Regions from separate parts of the Arthrobacter zhangbolii genome, predicted to be linked through region 2. Evidence: riboswitches for the same ligand, from Rfam matches in the RefSeq annotation. Region 2 holds a riboswitch; the other holds the start of a gene.
What was found. Region 2 has a riboswitch for cyclic di-AMP ahead of MUK71_RS02940 (NlpC/P60 family protein). Riboswitches for the same ligand answer to the same signal wherever they lie in the genome.

Region 1: it holds a riboswitch for cyclic di-AMP, as region 2 does, so the genes downstream of both, MUK71_RS08115 (LysM peptidoglycan-binding domain-containing protein) here and MUK71_RS02940 (NlpC/P60 family protein) in region 2, are expected to answer to the same signal.

The regions. Positions count from the first base shown of each region.
Region 1 is NZ_CP094984.1:1,743,316-1,752,279, reverse strand. Features, by position in the region: gene MUK71_RS08150 (lysophospholipid acyltransferase family protein) at 1-167, opposite strand, end outside; gene MUK71_RS08145 (alpha/beta fold hydrolase) at 321-1,295, shown strand; gene MUK71_RS08140 (glycosyltransferase family 2 protein) at 1,275-2,045, opposite strand; gene MUK71_RS08135 (YeeE/YedE family protein) at 2,272-3,324, shown strand; gene MUK71_RS08130 (sulfurtransferase TusA family protein) at 3,392-3,619, shown strand; gene ligD (non-homologous end-joining DNA ligase) at 3,714-4,736, opposite strand; gene MUK71_RS08120 (MFS transporter) at 4,775-5,995, opposite strand; cyclic di-AMP (ydaO/yuaA leader) riboswitch at 6,417-6,563, shown strand; gene MUK71_RS08115 (LysM peptidoglycan-binding domain-containing protein) at 6,569-7,468, shown strand; gene MUK71_RS08110 (response regulator) at 7,566-8,240, opposite strand; gene MUK71_RS08105 (ATP-binding protein) at 8,237-8,964, opposite strand, start outside.
Region 2 is NZ_CP094984.1:609,970-618,933, reverse strand. Features, by position in the region: gene MUK71_RS02950 (HNH endonuclease) at 1-274, opposite strand, end outside; gene MUK71_RS02945 (NlpC/P60 family protein) at 621-1,409, opposite strand; gene MUK71_RS02940 (NlpC/P60 family protein) at 1,437-2,240, opposite strand; cyclic di-AMP (ydaO/yuaA leader) riboswitch at 2,244-2,401, opposite strand; gene MUK71_RS02935 (M23 family metallopeptidase) at 2,527-3,297, opposite strand; cyclic di-AMP (ydaO/yuaA leader) riboswitch at 3,301-3,490, opposite strand; gene MUK71_RS02930 (metal-dependent transcriptional regulator) at 3,582-4,280, opposite strand; gene serC (phosphoserine transaminase) at 4,494-5,621, shown strand; gene MUK71_RS02920 (MFS transporter) at 5,660-6,940, opposite strand; gene MUK71_RS02915 (DUF3027 domain-containing protein) at 6,994-7,521, opposite strand; gene MUK71_RS02910 (cold-shock protein) at 7,543-7,926, opposite strand; gene MUK71_RS02905 (hypothetical protein) at 8,127-8,453, shown strand; gene MUK71_RS02900 (helicase-associated domain-containing protein) at 8,493-8,964, shown strand, end outside.

The DNA.
Region 1 (8,964 bases), 1.1 Mb from region 2:
CGGATCTGTTCGCCGGTGGGAAGATTCTCCAGGCCCGAGGGAATCACCGGGACCCGGAAGAGGCCGCGTGCGGCGAGGCCCGTGAAGACAATACCTCGGTAAACGTATTTGTTGGGGGAACGCTTTGCGGGCAACGTCAGCTCCTGGGAATGGGATGGTTCGGACATTTAGGGGCAGGCATAAAGATTCTAACGTGTGACGGCCGGCCTGCCCGGGCAGGTAGCACGCGGCACGCATCTTCCGGGTTTTCTTGCCGCCGGAACAGGTCAGCAGCCTCCACCCCGCAGACGGCGGCAGTCCGCGGCCGCTATCTTTTAGCCATGGCACTTAGGGGAATCTTTCCCGGGCGGAGGCTTCCCCGCAGACTGCACCCGGAACCGGCTGCGGGACCGGCCGCGGTTCCAGGTGCAGCTGCCGCCGCGGACCCGGCTGCTGCGCGGGACGCCGCACTGGGCGACATTGACTGGACGGTCCTGCCACCGGGAACCGGGCGATCCTTTTTCCCGGCACCCAGCGGGGCCCTGGCCGCCGTCAGTATGGGCAGTCCTGCCGATACGCCGGTCATCCTTGTGCCTGGCGCCATGGGCTCCAAGGAGGATTTCTCCCTTATGCTCCCCGAACTTGCCGCCGCCGGCTACTTCGCCTTCAGCTATGACCTGGCCGGCCAGTATGAGTCCGCCGGGGCCGGCCCGGAGCAACTGCACCCTCCGCGGGCCCATTATGACTACGACCTGTTTGTTGATGACCTGATCTCGGTGCTGGCCGTTCACGGCCCCGCCCATGTGGTCGGGTACTCGTTTGCCGGCGTCGTCGTCCAGCTCACGGCACTGCGGCGGCCGGACCTGTTTCGAAGCATGACCCTGCTTGGCTGTCCGCCCCGGGGCGGACAGAGTTTCCGCGGCGTAAGCCGGATCGGGTGGCTCGCTCCGCTGATCGGCGACCGGATCAGTGCGGACCTGATTGTCTGGGGGGTCAGGCGCAACTTCATCAGGGCGCCGGCAGGCCGGATGAAACTGGTCAACCTCCGCTTCACCGTCACCCGGCGGGATTCGATCCGGGACATGGTCCGGCTGATGCGCCACGCCCCGGACCTGCGCGCCGCCCTGGGCGCCACCACCGTGCCCAAATTCGTCGGTGTCGGTGCGCATGATGTGTGGCCGGTCCGGCTGCACCGGGAGTTCGCCGCGAGCATTGGCGCGTCCTTTGCCGTGTACGCCAGCGGACACAGCCCCAGCGAGGAATCCCCCTATCAGCTGACCCACGACCTGCTGCGGCTATACCGCACCGCCCGCTAGGTACCGGCGTTCCCTGCGCCGGGCCAGCGGCCCCTCAGCGGCAAAATCGACCCGGAACGTCACATAAGCCATGGCCAACCGCCTGCCCAGCCCGGCCCAGGTATGGAACGGACGGGCAGACACCCGGACGCGAAGCGTCTCGTCCCACACAACGTTCATCCACGGGCGCAGCTGGTAACTAAGGTCCAGGTCATCATGGACCCGGGGAACGCCGCGGTGGACCCGGCCCCGGACCTGTTCCCACATACTGCGGTGGAAGCCGAAGTTGGAGCCGAAGAGCGGCGGATGTCCCATCAGCAGGTTCATTGACCAGCGGTAGCCGCCGATGTACAGGTTCCGTGCAATCCACAGGATCACCGGAGCGGCTCCGTAGAAATCCCCGGGGCCGGTCACCGCGGTGTCCTTGCCGGCCGCCAGCAGGGCAGTCTCCAGCTGGGCAAGCCAGTGCGGTGGCGGAACCGAATCTGCGTCGATGCGGGTCAGCCATTCACCGGCGGCCTCGTCGAAACCGCGGAAGGTTGCTGCGGCAACACCGACACTGTCCTCCCGGACCCGGCGGACCCCGAAGGCCCTGCAGACCTCCGCGGTCCGGTCGGTGCTGGCGTTGTCCACCACCAGGATTTCATCCGGGGCACGGGTCTGCTCTGCCAGGCCCCGCAGGCACGCGGCGAGCATGGGGGCATCGTTTCGGCAAGGAATCACCACCGAGATGGTCGGCATCGCATCCCGTTCCACGGTTTGGATGTACATGGTCCTGCCCTCCGATCATCGCACCGCCCACCCGTGGCGGCCATGCATCCGTTCCTGGCTGCCCGCCCGGACGGCAAAGAAAGCCGACGGATGTCCACCCGTTCCGTAACCCGGCTTCATGCCCGGTCACATGGCGCCACACTCATTGAGGGCCGGGGCCGCCCGCACTAGCGTTGCTCAACTGCGGCGGGATAGGCCGCAGTTCGTCTTCTCAGGAGTGCTTTACATGCTAATTTCAGGCCTGCTGGTGGGGGTGGCCCTCGGTTTCGTTATGCAGCGGGGGCGCTTCTGCGTTACCGGCGCTTTCCGTGACATCTGGGTGACCCGCAATACGCGGTGGCTGACCGCTTTCCTGGTGGTGGTGGCTGTTCAGAGTGTGGGCGTCTTCGCCCTCGACGCAGCCGGAGTCATCAGGCTCCATGGCGATGCCTTTCCCTGGCTCGCCACTATCGTGGGCGGCTTCATCTTTGGTTTCGCCATCGTCCTGGCCGGCGGCTGCGCCACCGGCACCTACTACCGGGCAGGTGAAGGCCTGGTGGGCAGCTGGCTTGCCCTGATTACCTATGCCCTCTTCGCCGCCATCATGAAGACCGGACCGCTGGCCGGATTCAACACGGCCATGCGCTCAGTGACCGTGGAACAAAGCAACTTTTACACCGTCCTGGGTGTTTCTCCGTGGCTGTTTGTCGCCGTACTGGTTGCCGCCGTCGCGCTGGCGGTCCGGCATCACCTGAACAAGCCCCGCATCGCCATGGCCGCCCTGCCGCCTTCCAAAACCGGCCTGGCACACCTGTTGTTCGAGAAGCCGTGGAATGCCTTCGCCACCGCGGTGGTCATCGGCATTATTGCCATTGCCGCCTGGCCGCTCAGCTGGGCCACGGGCCGCGAAGACGGTCTGGGCATCACCACACCCTCCTCCAAGCTTGTTGGCTATTTGGTGACCGGCGACGCCGAGCTGGTGGACTGGGGTGTGTTCCTGGTTGTCGGCATCCTCCTTGGCTCCTTCATTGCCGCTAAGGGCAGTGGAGAATTCCGGGTCAGGGTGCCGGACGCCGCCACCGTCATAAAAAGCCTGGGCGGAGGCGCGCTGATGGGCATTGGCGCCGCACTGGCCGGCGGGTGCACCATCGGCAACGCCATGGTGCAGACGGCGCAGTTCAGCTTCCAGGGCTGGACAGCCCTGGTCTTTATGATCCTGGGCACCGGCCTGGCCGCGAAGCTGACCATCATGAACCGCCGGCAGGCACCCGCAGCTGCGCGCGTACCGGCGGGAGTATGACCTCCGCTGCCCCACCGGCAGCCGTTTCATCCATCCATCCGAAACCCCACCACAAAGGAGTCACACCGTGGCAAAAGTAACCCTGGAAACCAACGGATCCGTCTGCCCCTTCCCTCTGGTTGAAGCCAAGGAGGCCATGAAAACCATGACTGCGGGCGATGAGCTGGTCATCAACTTCGATTGCACCCAGGCCACGGACGCCATCCCCCGCTGGGCGGCCGAAAGCGGCTACCCGGTCACGGACTTCTCCAAGACCGGTCCGGCGGAGTGGTCCATTACGGTCGCCAAGGCGTAGCCAGTCCCGCGCAGGCCCGCAGCGGATTCCGGCGCCGCCGGAGTCTGCCGGGGGCACCTGGCCCGGGAGGAAACCCGGCCCGGGTACGGGTCCGTCAGTCCTTGCGGCGGGCCCGGCTGGGCTGGACCCGGGGCGGCTCCCCCGGCATCTTGGGATAGTCCGGCGGGAAGGGCAGCTCGCCCAGCCCGTTGGCCAGGTCCCGCTCCCACCAGCCCAGCAGCACGTCGATGGAGCCGGGCCGTGCATACATGTCGGCCCACGGATCCCCTACCGTACGCAGCCGCTCGGGAATGGTGGCAATGGTGAAGTCACCCGGATGCACCTGTTCGAGTTCTTCCCAGCTGATCGGGCAGGAGACGGGGGCATCCGGGAGGGCGCGCGGGCTGTAGGCCCCGGCCATGGTCCGGTCCCGGTTGGCCTGGTTGAAATCCACGAATACACGCCGGCCGCGCTCTTCCTTCCACCATGCGGTGGTCACCTTCTCCGGCATCCTCCGCTCTACCTCCCGCGCTGCGGCGATGACGGCATGGCGGACATCCTGGAACTCATGCTCCGGCCGGATCGGGGCAAAGAGGTGGATGCCGCGGTTGCCGGAGGTCTTGATATACCCCTCCAGACCCGCCTCGGCGAGGATGGAGCGCAGTTCCAGCGCGGCCGGGACGGCGTCGTCGAAGTCCGTGCCCGGCTGGGGGTCCAGATCGATGCGCAGCTGATCAGGATTGTCCGTATTCTCCGCCCGCGAGGGCCAGGGGTGGAATACCACTGTGTTCATCTGCACCGCCCAGACCGCGGCCGCCGGCTCATCCAGCACCACCTGCGGGTGGGACCGGGCACTGGGATAGGTCACCGTAACCCCGCGCATCCACTCCGGCATGCCCCGGGGCGGATTCTTCGAGAAGAACACTTCCCCCTCGATTCCTTCGGGGAAACGCTCAAGGGAGACCGGCCGGTCCCCGTTGGCCCGAATAAAGGCTTCACCCACGTCCGCCATGTAGCGCGCCAGATCGAGCTTGGTGATCCCCGGGACGGGCCAGAGCACCCGTCCGGGACTTGAAATCCGTATCTCGCGTTCCCCGTCCGGACCGGGAACCGTCAGTGTTTCCGCCTCGCGTGCCATGGGCCTGCTCCCCTCGCTTGTGGAACGAGGGTACCCCGTCAGGCGGCGGGCGTGTCCTGAGCCACGAAGGCGGTATGGTCCGGCCGCCGGTCCTTGCGGCCGTGGACAAAGTAGTACAGCACCGTATTGCCCAGCAGCACCGCAGCAAGGACCCAGTACATGCCGTGGAACCCGCTCAGCGGCAGCAGTACTCCCAGCAGGAGCGGGCCCAGACCCACCCCGGCGTCCATAAAGATGAAGAACGTGGACGTGGCCAGGCCAATCCGTGCCGGTGCGGCCATGCCCACTGCGATGGCCTGGGCGCACGGCATCAGGGCACCGAAGCCGAACCCGACGAAGACGCCGGCCACGGCCATGACAGTGTCATTGGGGGCGTAGGCAAGGAGCGCCAGGCCGGCGGCGAAGGAGAGAAGCGTGGGGTAGACCACGGCGTTGTCTCCGTGGCGGTCCTGGATCCGGCCAACGAAGAGCCGCGATACCAGCACCACCCCGGCATAGACCACAAAGAAGAGGCTTGCCCCGAGGACCATGCCCTCCGTCTGGGCGTAGGAGTTCAGGAAGGAAAGGATGCCCGCGTAGGCGGCACCGGCAATGAACATTACCGAGGCAATGGGAAGCACGGACACGTCGAGGATGTCGCTCAGGTGCATGCGCCACTTGTTCTTCAGTTCCTCCGGGCCCGGTGTGCGCTCGGGCAGCCGCAGCACCAGCGAGAGGATCAGGGCGACGGCGGCGCAGGCGGCAGCAAACAGGAAAAGCGCACGGTAGCTGGCCGAGTCCACCAGGAGCACGGCCAGGAACGGCCCGACGGCGGTGGCCAGGGTGGTGGAGATGCCGAAGTATCCGGTGCCTTCCCCGCGCCGGTGGGCGGGGATAAGCCCCATCACCGAGGCTGAGAGGCTGGTGCTGGCGGCACCGAAGGCGGCGCCGTGGAGCAGCCTCACTGCCAGCAGCAGGCCCAGGTTCGAGGCCGGGATGTAAAGCACCGAAGCGGCTACGAAAACTGCGAGGCTGGCGATCAGCATGCGCCGGCGGCCAACGAAATCAAGGAACTTTCCGGCAAAGACCCGGGCGGCAAGAGCGCCGATCACAAACGAACCGGAGGCAAAGCCGGCGGCGCTGTCCGACGCGGCGAACTCCTGCACCGCGTAGAGCGCCATGGTGGTCATCAGCAGGTAAAAAACGAGGGAAATGAACAGGTTCGTGACGATCGCCAGCACGAATCCCCTGGTCCATAGTTTCTGGCTGCTGCCTGACACTCGCGTTACTCCTGTGCATCGTTGAGGCTGCCCTCGATTGAAAGGTAGCCTAAGTATCTTATGCAGGAGAGCTGGCGCACCGGCAACCCAGATCCGCCAGGGAGAGCGACTTCACATTTTTTGTCTGCGGAACGGCGGTGTATCCCTGGCATCACGTGCACCATATACAACATCCGTTATGCGCCTCCGGCGCCGGATAACAACCAGGCCTGAAAAATCGGCGGGAACAGTGTGACGGCATGGCATTGGATGGCATTGCAGGGGCCGGAGTGACTAGCACATCGAGGCGCCACTCACACGCTGCAGAGAACCGGATCACTAAATGGTTATCCAACCGTAACCATCTTGTACGGTTATTTCCATGCCGCTCTGAACGCGGCTCCCCCGGACTAGTTACCTAGCTCTGCCGCTTATCCGGGGTCCACAGAACGCACCATCACGGCAGGGGCGGGGGAACCAATAACGGGTTCCACGAATCCTTGGGGTTAAGTCGCCGGATTCACTCCGATGACCGGGTGTCTCCCATCCGCATCCGACAGCTCACCTCGCAGGTATCGGGAGAGGTAAATCAACATGTCATTCAATAAGAACCGTGGACGTCACCGTGCCGAGACCGCCGGCGTTTGGTCCACCATCTCACAGACCACCGTCAGCCGCGGACGGACCATCGGCAGCACCGCAGCCGTTGTAGCCGCCGGATCCGGCCTGATGCTCGGAATGGCCGCACCGGCCTCCGCAGGCGTCGTAGCGAACGACAACTACACGCCGACCCAGGCTGCAGCTCCGGCCGCACCGGTCGCAGCCCCCGTGGCTGAAGCCGCTCCCGTTGCCGCTCCGGCAGCCGCCAGCACCACCCACACCGTTCAGTCCGGTGACACCCTGGGCGCCATTGCCGCCAACTACGGCGTCAGCCTGGACAGTGTCTTCGCCCTGAACGGCCTGTCCATGGCATCGATCATCTACCCCGGCGACGTCATCACCGTCTCCGGCGAGGCAGCAGCCGCACCGGCTGCCCTGGATTACGCTGCCGCCACCTACACCACCGAGGCCTACGCCGCACCGGTCGCCCCTGCTGCCGCGGACAACGGCATCATCAGCACCCAGGCCACTTCGGTTACCCCGGCCCCGGCTCCCGCCGCCGCTGCTGCCACCGGCAGCAACGCCACCATGCTGGCATCGGCGTACTCGCAGCTGGGCGCCGCCCAGGACTGCACCGTCCTGGTTGAGGTTGCCCTGCGCGCCGCCGGCCACTCCGTGGGCGACCTTGCCCCCGCACAGCTGGCTGCCTACGGCACCCAGGTCTCCACTCCGGAGCCCGGTGACATGGTCTACTACGCCGACGGCGGCATGGGCCTGGCCCACATTGCCATCTACATCGGCAACGGCGAGGCCATCCACAGCGGCTGGAACGGCAACCAGACCGTGGTCCAGTCCGTCAACGTCGGCTCCGGCCCCGTGTTCTACCGCGCATAAGGCTTAGCGGCCCGTCCGCGCACGGCAATCCTGCCGTTGCTACGCAAAAGCGTCCGTTCCCTGAAGGGGGACGGACGCTTTTGCGTTTCCAGCGCCGTTACGGCACAAACCGGTACCCCATGCCGTGCTCGGTCAGCAGATGCTCGGGACACCCGGGGTCTACCTCCAGTTTGCGGCGCAGCTGCCCGATGTACAGCCGCAGGTAGCCCGTATCGGTGGTGCCCGGCCCCCAGACGTCGTGCAGGAGGGTATCCCGCGTCACCAACATGCCCGGGTGTGCCAGGAGGGCCGCCAGCAGGCGCCATTCAGTAGGCGTAAGGCGGATGTCGGACCCGTCCGGCAGCCGGATAATCCGCCGGGCAGCCAGATCGACACGCACCGAGCCGAAGGATATTTCGCTCGGCCCTGCCGCGGCCGGTGTCCGGCGGGACAGGGCACGGATGCGGGCCAGCAACTCCTCGGTGGAGAAGGGCTTCGTCACATAGTCGTCAGCGCCGAGGTCCAGTGCACGGACCTTGTCCGCAGGATCCATCCGGCCGGATACCACCAGGATGGGCACCGCGCTCCAGCCGCGGACCGCCTCGATGACATCCATCCCGCTCAACCCGGGCATGCCCAGGTCCAGGACCAGCAGGTCAGGATGGGTATCCACGGTTTTACGGATGGCTGCACTGCCGCTCTCGGCGGTCACCACCTCGTACCCGTACGCGGAGAGCGTGATGCGCAGGGCGCGCAGTATCTGCGTATCGTCGTCGGCCAGCAGGATCCTCATCGGGCCCCCACCGGCAGGCCGCCTGCCCCGGCGGACACACGGTCCGCGGCAGGCAGCGAAAGGACCATGGTCAGCCCGCCGCCGGGTGTGTCTTCGGCCTCCAAGGTGCCGCCCATACCTTCAGTGAATCCCTTCGCCAGTGCCAGTCCCAGCCCCAGGCCGGTTTGATTGTCCGTGTCGCCCAGCCGTTGGAACGGCGTGAAGATGTCCGGTTGCCGTGGTTCCGGGACACCGGGGCCCGAGTCTATGACACGGATTTCCACCCGTCCGGAAAACTCGCTCACGGCCAGCACGGCTCTGGCCGACTCCGGGCTGAACCGTACGGCGTTAGCCAGGAGATTGACCAGCACCCGCTGCAGCAGCACCGGATCGGCAAGAACATTCCGGCCGTCCACAGGAATCCCGAGTTCCACCTCGGCCGGGCCCAGGTCCAGTTCCTCCAGTGCCGGCAGCACGGCATCGGCAACATTCAGCGGCTCCAGGTTTACCCCGACCACCCCCGCCTGCAGCCGGCTGACGTCCAGCAGGCTGGTCACCAGCGTGGAAAGGGACGCGAGTGATTCCTCGGCAGTGGCAAGCAGCTCGCTGCGGTCCTGCTCGGACCAGGTGACGTCCGTGGCCCGCAGTCCGGTAACCGCGGCGGTGGCCGCCGTCAGCGGCCGGCGCAGGTCGTGTCCCACGGCGGCCAGCAACGCCGTGCGTACCTTGTCCGCCTCGGCCAGGG
Region 2 (8,964 bases):
CCGTCGCCGCAGCCTTGCCGCAATAAGCGCATTCATGGTTATCCCGGCGCAGTACTCCCCGGCGGGTGGCAACAGTGCCCTCGCGGTAGGGAATTTTCACATAACGGTGCAGCAGGATCACGGAGGGCCGGGGAAAAATCTCATTTGGCCCGGCCACGGGTTCACCGCTCTCGGCTACCACGCTTGCCTTTCCGTTGAGGACCAGTACCAGGGCCCGGCGGAAGGTAATCACGGCCAGCGGTTCGTATCCAGCATTCAGAACGAGAGTGCGCATGCACATACCTCTTCATCTGCCGCCCACGAACCGGTGAGTACAAGACACCGTTCCGCAAACGGCACTTCGGATTGTCTATGCAAGAGTATGCCGGGATTGGCAACTTGGCCATTTTCACGCGCAAAACCCGGGCGGACATACCGCTCCCCCGCTCCGCTTCGCCCCCAGCGACGACGGCGCGGTGCGGGTGTATCAAAGGGCCGGAGGGGTTAGACGGGCCGGGCGGGTTAAAAGGAATGGATTAAAGCCGGAAGGCTCCCCCCGAAGGAGGAGCCTTGCCGTGTTCTTACAAACTGTCTTACAACTCACGCCCCGCACTCAGGCAGCGCGTTGACGTGCAGGGGTATTAGCCGCCTACGCGGATGTAAACGCCGCCGGAGCCAAGCTCCGCCGGAGCAACCACTGTGCTGTTTCCGTTGAACCCGCCGTGTACTGCCTGTCCGCCGCCTACGTAGACGGCAATGTGGGCCATGCCCATGCCGCCGTCGGCGTAGTAGATCAGGTCTCCGGGCATGGCCTCGGCTGCACTGACCGTCCGTCCAAGGGACAGGTAGCCGGCCGGCCATCCGTGGAAGTTGATGCCTGCGGCAGCCAGCGAATTGGTGGCCAGCATGGTGCAGTCCTGGCTGACGCCAAGCTGGGCGTAAGCTGCGGCCGCGATGGTTGCGCCAACTCCGGAAGGAACTTCCGGTGCCGGTGACGGGGTTGCCGCGGCCGGTGCTGCAGTTGCGGCACCGGTGGTGGCGCCGCCCTGGGCATTGGTGTTGGCCGTGGCGGGAACTACTTCCTGGGCCTGTACGGTCAGCGTGGGCGTCTCGGCCGGCACAGGCTCGGGAGCGGTGATCACACCGTTGATCCCGTCCCGCTCGAAGGAGACCTGAATGGTCTCCGGTACCTGGACGGGCTGGGCCGCGGAAAGGTTCAGGTTGCTGGTGCGGACATCGCGCAGGGTCTCCGCACCGGAGGCATTGGCGGCAACGCCGGTTGTCAGTACCAGCCCCGAGGCCGCGGCAATAACAGCGGCCTGGCGGCCCACTGTTCCTGCGTTGGCGCTCACGGCACCGGCGAGTGCGTTCAGCGTAGTGGTGCGTTCCACCGGCGCCCGGTGGCGGGCGCGCTCAGTTGTCGAGGTCATGATTCTCCGGCTCTCGAAAAACTGGGCTTAGCTGACCCGGACGAAGCTGGCGCCCGGCAGGTCGGAGAGGCTGTGCAGGCCGGTGTTCATACCGTTCAGCCCGCCGCTGATGACCTGGCCGTTGCCGACGTAGATCGCGACGTGGCCACCGGTGATGACCAGATCGCCGGGCTGCGGGCTGCCGACAACTGCGCCGAACTGGAAGAACTGGCCCGGGGCCAGATCGCCGACGGACTTGCCGACGGAGCGCAGTGCGTTTTCAACCATGGCGGTGCAATCCTGGGCAACGCCGATCTGGCCGTAGGCCGAGGCGACCAGGGCCGCGCCGACGTTGCTGGGAGCAGCGGTTTCCGGTGCGGGTGCGGCAGGAGTGGAGGAAGCCGTCATAACGGCGGCACCGGCAGCGGCCGGGGCAGCTGCGGGTGCGGTTGCTGCAGCGGCGGTCTGTGCTGCCTGGGCAGCCTGTGCAGCTGCCTGCTCGGCTGCTGCGGTTGCTGCTGCTTCTTCTGCTGCAACCTGTGCGCGGTACTCGGATCCATCGATGGAACCGGCGGTAGCGGCCAGCTGCAGAGCGAAGGGGGCGTTGGCGGGAGCGGTGACGCTGCCGTCCACGAAGTTCAGGGTGGTGGCCTCAAGAGCCTGGCGGTCCGTATTCACGGAGGAAGCCTGTGCAGGGAGTCCTGCAGCCAGCACGAGGCCGGATGCTGCTACTACGACGGCGGCCTGGCGGCCTACGGTACCGGCGTTGGAGCTGACTGCCTTGGAAAGCGCGGTGATCGGGTTGGTCTGTACGGTGGCAGCGCGACGGCGGCCATGAGCGTGTGATGACACAAGTTTGCCTCTCCCAATGCCTACGAGGTGAGCTGTCGGATTCGGATGGGAGTCACCCGGTTGCCCGGCCTAATGGCCTTTGCAACTTAACCCCAAGGGTTTCTTTCGAAACCCGAAATTGGTTCCCCCGCCTCTGCCATGCGATTCTGCGAACGGACTTCAAACAGTGGCAGAGCTCGGCGATCTGTTCGAAGGTGCCCGATCGTTGGCGAATCAGGCACGAGGACGAGCGTACAGCAACATTTGCTCTATGTCACGTTCCGATCACGAAACGATATTCGTCCGGTTACAACCAGTCCCGCGGGTCGACCACTTCGCCGTTAACTACGACCTCAAAATGCAGGTGGCAGCCGGTGGAAGCGCCAGTGGTTCCGCTTGCGCCCACCAGGTGTCCGCGCTTGATTTCGGTACCCACGGTGACTGCTGCGCTGGACAGGTGGTTGTACGTGGTCTCTACGCCGTTGCCGTGGTCAATCACCACACGGTTGCCCCCGCCATAGGGGTGCCAGCCGGCAAAAACGACCGTGCCGGAGGCAGCGGCGTTTACGGCGGTGCCGCAGGTGGCAGCGAAGTCCTGGCCATTATGCATTTCGCCGGCTTCACCGGTGATGGGGCTGACGCGGTGTCCGAACCCGGAGGTTTCGATGAGGGCGACGTCCAGCGGAGTGGAGAGTGTGCCCTTGGCCGCGGCGGGAACCACCGTGCTGCCGGCAGCAACCGTAACCGAGGCGAGCTTGGCGTCCGGATCGAAGGCGCTGCTCAAACCTGCCCTGGCGAAGCCGACATTGGCATTCGGATCAGCCTGTACTGGCGTACTTGTCGCTACAACCGGTTCCGACTGCACTGCGGGGTCCCCGGCAGCCGCCGTCGTCGGCAGGGCCGCGGTGAGGATCAGGCCCGACGTGGCAGCGGTAATGGCAACCTTCTGGGCGGCTCCCCCAACGGAGATGGTCTTGGTTTCAGCCCGCCGGCGGCCGGAGGACGTTGAGTTGCGCTGACGCGCAGGCGTAACAGGAGCAGACGCACGGCGCCGGCCCGAAGCAGCATGCTTCGACAAGTAATTCCCTCTCTTGGATCGCCTACGAAGTTAGCTGTCGGATTCGAGTAGAGAAACTCGGCCTCCGGTCCGGCGGCGTGCAGGCGGCTGGGCGTGCACGGCTGTCGGCGTCCGGAAGGCTTCACCCCAAGGCAGCTGTGCTGCCGGAAAGTGGGTCCTCCGCCCCTGCCTGAACGGTTGGTACTCCGGTCCGCTGGCAGGGCTCGGCGGACGGACCGGATAACGATGGTGTTTCAACGTCAGGAACTCACTATAGGGTAAACGCCACAAAAGTGACCATTCCGTTACCCGGCGTGGGACACGAAGACGTGCGCCGCAACCTCCGCAGGCAGTTCCAGGGCCCCTTCAATGCCGGGCACACGGACTGAGATATACCCGCCCACTTCTTCCGCGGTGATCCGGGCGCCGGGCCGCAGGCCTGCCTCGTCCAGCTGGGACAGCAGTTCGGGCTCCACCTGGATGGGCTCGGCCAGGCGGACCAGCTTCAGCGGGGCGCCCGGCACAGCTTCAGCGACCATGGAGACCAGGTCATTGACTCCTGAACTGAAGACCTCCGAGGCTACGCCGCCGATCGCTTCCAGGCCCGGGATGGGGTTGCCGTAGGGGGATTCGGTGGGGCGTCCCAGCAGCTCGTAGAGCCGCCGTTCCACCCGTTCACTCATGACATGCTCCCACCGGCAGGCCTCGTCGTGGACGTAGGCCCAGTCAAGGCCGATCACATCGGCCAGCAGGCGTTCGGCCAGCCGGTGCTTCCGCATGACCTCCGTGGCGCGGCGCCGGCCGAGTTCGGTCAGCTCCAGCCTGCGGGTTCCCGCGACCACCACCAGGCCGTCGCGCTCCATCCGCCCAACTGTCTGGGACACGGTGGGGCCTGAGTGGCGCAGCCGTTCGGCAATCCGCGCCCGCAGGGCAACAATGTTTTCCTCTTCCAGTTCCAGGATGGTCCTGAGGTACATCTCAGTGGTGTCAATGAGATCCGTCATGACGGGCCGCTCCTACTAAGGAAGAAAGGAGGACAACATACCGCTGCCCCGGGTGTACGCCAACACGTTAGCCTATTCGCCCGACGCCCCGTAAATTGCCCGGCCTGCAGCACATCCTCCCGTGGCCGGGGTCATAAATCGTCCGGTGGAGGAGGGTGCGGCAGAATGGAATTGCATACGCGCTTTCCCCTGACACGCTTGGAGCGATAACCAATGGGCGATACCGCCGCACTGAAGATTCCCGCCGGACTCCTGCCCCGCGACGGCCGGTTCGGCGCCGGACCGTCCAAGGTCCGCCCGGAACAGATCGAGGCGCTTGCGCAGGCCGGAGGCAGCCTGCTGGGCACCTCCCACCGCCAGGCACCCGTGCGCAACCTTGTAGGCAGCATCCGTAACGGCCTCTCCGACCTGTTCTCGGCGCCCGAGGGTTATGAAGTGGTCCTCGGCGTCGGCGGGTCCACCGCCTTCTGGGACATTGCCTCCTTCGGCCTGGTGGAGAACAAGGCCCAGCACCTCTCCTTCGGTGAGTTCGGTTCCAAGTTCGCCGCCGCCACCAACAAGGCGCCGTTCCTCTCCGCCTCCAGCATCATCAAGGCCGAACCGGGTACCCGGCCGCAGCCCGTGGCCGAGCCCGGCGTAGATGTTTACGCCTGGCCGCAGAACGAGACCTCCACCGGCGTAGCAGCTCCGGTCCAGCGGGTGCAGGGCGCCGACGACGGCTCCCTGGTCCTCATTGACGCCACTTCCGCTGCCGGCGGGCTGGACGTGGACCTGGCCCAGTCCGATGTGTATTACTTCGCCCCGCAGAAGAACTTCGCGTCCGACGGCGGGCTGTGGCTTGGCATGTTCTCCCCCGCCGCGCTGGAGCGTGCGGCGCGGATCAACGCCGGCGACCGTTGGATCCCCGACTTCCTGAACCTGCAGACGGCCATTGATAACTCGCGGCTGAACCAGACCTACAACACGCCGTCGTTGTCCACTCTGGTGACCCTGAACTCGCAGGTCCAGTGGCTCAACACCAACGGCGGGCTGGCCTTCGCCGCCGGCCGCACTGCCGAATCCGCCGGCCGCATATACTCCTGGGCGGAGAAATCCGCGGTGGCCACGCCGTTCGTCGCCCGGCCCGAGGACCGCTCAAACGTTATTGCCACCATCGATTTCGATGACAGCATTGACGCGTCCGCGATCGCTGCGACCCTGCGTGCCAACGGCGTGGTGGATGTGGAGCCCTACCGCAAGCTGGGCCGCAACCAGCTGCGGATTGCCACCTTTGTTGCCATCGAACCCGATGATGTCAGCGCCCTGCTGAACTGCATCGACTACGTGATCGAGCATTCCTGACCCTTCAGGCCAGCAGCATCAGGCGCAGGACCCGGACACTAGGCGTTGTCCGGGTCCTGCGCCTTTTCCGGGATGTCGGTGGTCATGCTCAGGCGGCGCGGCAGGCTGCGGTCATAGTGGAACCGCATTCCGTAGGTCCGCCACGCCCAGACAAAGCCCAGTGTGGCCGCCACAATGCCGGCAGCGGCCGCTACCCCAAGGCTCCAGCGCGGACCGAAGGCGTTGGAGACCCAGCCGACCACCGGGGCGCCCAGCGGCGTTCCGCCCATGAAGATCGCGAAATACAGCGCCATCACCCGCCCGCGCATTCCCGGTGCGGTGGTGGTCTGCACATAGGCGTTGGCGCTGGTCATCAGCGTGAGGGCAAACAGCCCCACCGGGATCAGCGAGAGTGCGAACAGGATCAGGTTGGGTGCGGCGGCGGAAAGGATGCAGGCGAACCCGAAGGCACCCGCGGCGCCGAAAACAAACCGCAGCCGTGGCCGGTCCCGGCGGGCGGAGAGTAAGGCACCGGATACCGAGCCGATCGCCATCACTGAGTTGAGCACCCCGAAGACCCCTGCATCGCGGCCAAATTCCGTGCGCGCCATTGCCGCTATATATATGGCAAAGTTCATGCCGAACGTGCCGACAATGAAAATGGCGAGCATCACCATCATCAGGTCCGGCCGGTGGCGCACATAGGCCAGCCCCGCCCGGATGCGCCCCTTGCCGGCGGCCGCCTTCGGCATGGCCCGCAGTTCCCCGGCACGCATCTTCAGCAGGGCCACCACCATGGCGCCGAAGGTCAGGGCATTGAGGATAAAGACCAGCCCCGGGCCGACGGCCACGGTCAGCAGGCCCGCGACGGCGGGGCCGATCATCCGTGCCCCGTTAAAGGAGGCGCTGTTCAGGGCCACGGCGTTCGGGAGATCCCGTTCCGAAACCACTTCGGACACAAAAGCCTGCCGTGCCGGACCGTCAATGGCGGAAACAATCCCCAATGCCATGGCAAACGCGTAGACATGCCACAGCTCGGCATGGCCGGAGAGAACCAGCAGGCCCAGGGCGAGGCCGAGACCGCCCATACTGATCTGGGTCAGCAGCAGGACCTTGCGGCGGTTGTAGGTATCCGCAATCAGTCCGGACCAGGGGGCGAGCAGCAGCTGGGGCCCCAACTGCAGGGCCATGACAATGCCCATCGCTGCCGCATTCTGGTCAGTGAGGATGTCATAGACCAGCCAGTCCTGTGCGGTCCGCTGCATCCAGGTGCCGATGTTTGAGACCAGGGCACCGAAAAACCAGATCCGGTAGTTAAAGATGCGTAGGGAACGGAACATCAGTTCAGCGCCCCCTGCGGGATTGATGAACCTGTTGCCGCAACCGTCACGGGTTAGTCGTCCTCCCCGGCACCCGTCGCGTCAGTGGAGGACTGCTGCCCGTCCTGCCGGGGCTCAGCCTGTTCCAGCGCGTCGCGGGCCTCCTGTTCGGCCTGCTCCTTCGCCTGCTGTTCCTGCTCGGCGGCGATATCCTCGGGCCGCAGCCGGTCGGACCACGGCACCCATTCAGGCGCCAACAGGGAATCCTCGGACGGCAGCAGACCCACCTCGCTGACCGTCACCTTTTTACTTCTGGGCATCCGCGCAACCGTGGAGTACCACTGCCATCCGCGGTAACCGGGACGCAGGGCCGCGAACCGGTGGGTTACCAGGCGCTCGGCATCCGCAACGGCGCCCACGTACTCGCCCACTTCTTCTTCAGCTGCGACCTCCAGCAGGCCGGCACGTGCTTCAGCCACTGCTGCGGCCAGGACGGCGTCGGGTTTACCGGGACGGCGCGGAGCCCGCCGCCGGGCCGCGGGAGCTGCCTGGTCGGATCCGGGTTCCGGAGACGTATCGGGAGAGGGGGTTACCGGTGTCATAGTCACTTCAGTACGCGAACCTTATACATCCAGGTCGTCAGCGACGGCGCGCAGGACTGCGGCCACCTTGGCGGCATGTTTCTTTTCCGGGTAGCGCCCGCGGCGCAGGCCGTTGGAGATTCCGTCAAGGAGTTTGATCAGGTCTTCGGTAATCACAGCCATGTCTTCGGCGTCCTTGCGGGTGGCCTTGGCAACCGACGGCGGTGCCTCCAAGATGCGTGCGGAAAGGGCCTGCGGGCCGCGCCGGCCGTCGGCTACGCCGAACTCCATGCGGGTGCCGGGCTTAACCTCGCTGACTCCTGCTGGCAGGGCCGAGGCATGAAGGAATACTTCCTGCCCCTCATCCGTGGCCAGAAAACCAAAACCCTTACCAGTGTCGAACCACTTGACCTTGCCGATAGGCACTTCGGTTACCTCGTTCTTAGTTTTCAGCAAGGCAGGGTTGCCTGCCTTTTCGTGTGACCCGCAGTCCGGCACGGAAGCGGCGCTCCGTACCCCAGAGATACTACGGGGAAGTCTGTTCCCTTTAGAATATCCCGACAAGGGAATCCGCCTCCAAGCCTTCCCCTTTGTCGGCTGGTTTTCCGCTGTTAGCGTTAATCACCATGAGCACCACGCCACCGGACGCGGTCCGGGCCACTGCGGCAGCGCAATCTCCGCAGTCCGAAGATGTGAAGTTCCATGATCCGCAGCCACAGAAAGGGTCCGGCATCTCCAACGGCACGTCTCCCCTACGCCGCATCGCTGCCGCCCTTGCGGGTGTGCTGGCACTGTTTGGCCTCGGCACTCTGGCAGCGGTTCTCTTCCTTTCCCTGCAGGGACGGACCGTTGAGCCCTGGCTGGTCGCAGCAACCTTTTATGCATTGCCCCTTGCCTTCGTGCTGATGGCGGGCCTGGTCATCGATTCAATCAGGCGCAGGCGCCGGGGCTGATCGGTCCGTTTCCCTCCCTCCTCAGGTAACGTGGTGCTGATGTCCGCGATTCGAGCTTTGGCCGATGATTTAGCCGCACGCAGCGACGACCAGCTGCGTGAATTGCTCACGGCCCGGCCCGATCTCGTACTTCCGCCGGTACCTGATTTCCAGGCCCTGGCGGCACGTGCGTCCACCCGGGTCAGCGTGCAGCGGATCCTGGAGAAACTCACCGCTCCGGAGCTGCAGGTCCTCGAAGCCGTGGACCTGACCACCAACGAGGATTCACACCTCAGCACCACTGCGTCCTGGCTCAAGGGCGCGATCGCCGGATCCACGATCAAATCCCTGGACGTCATTCTGGGACACCTGCATTCCCTTGCGTTGCTGCGCCGGGCGAAACCGCATCCGGGAGCCCCCAAAGCAGATGCCACGCGCCGCTTCTACCTGCCGGTCTCCGTTCTTGGCGAGGCGCTGGGCGCCTATCCGGCGGGCCTGGGCCGCCCCTACTCCACGCTTGCCGCCCAGCATC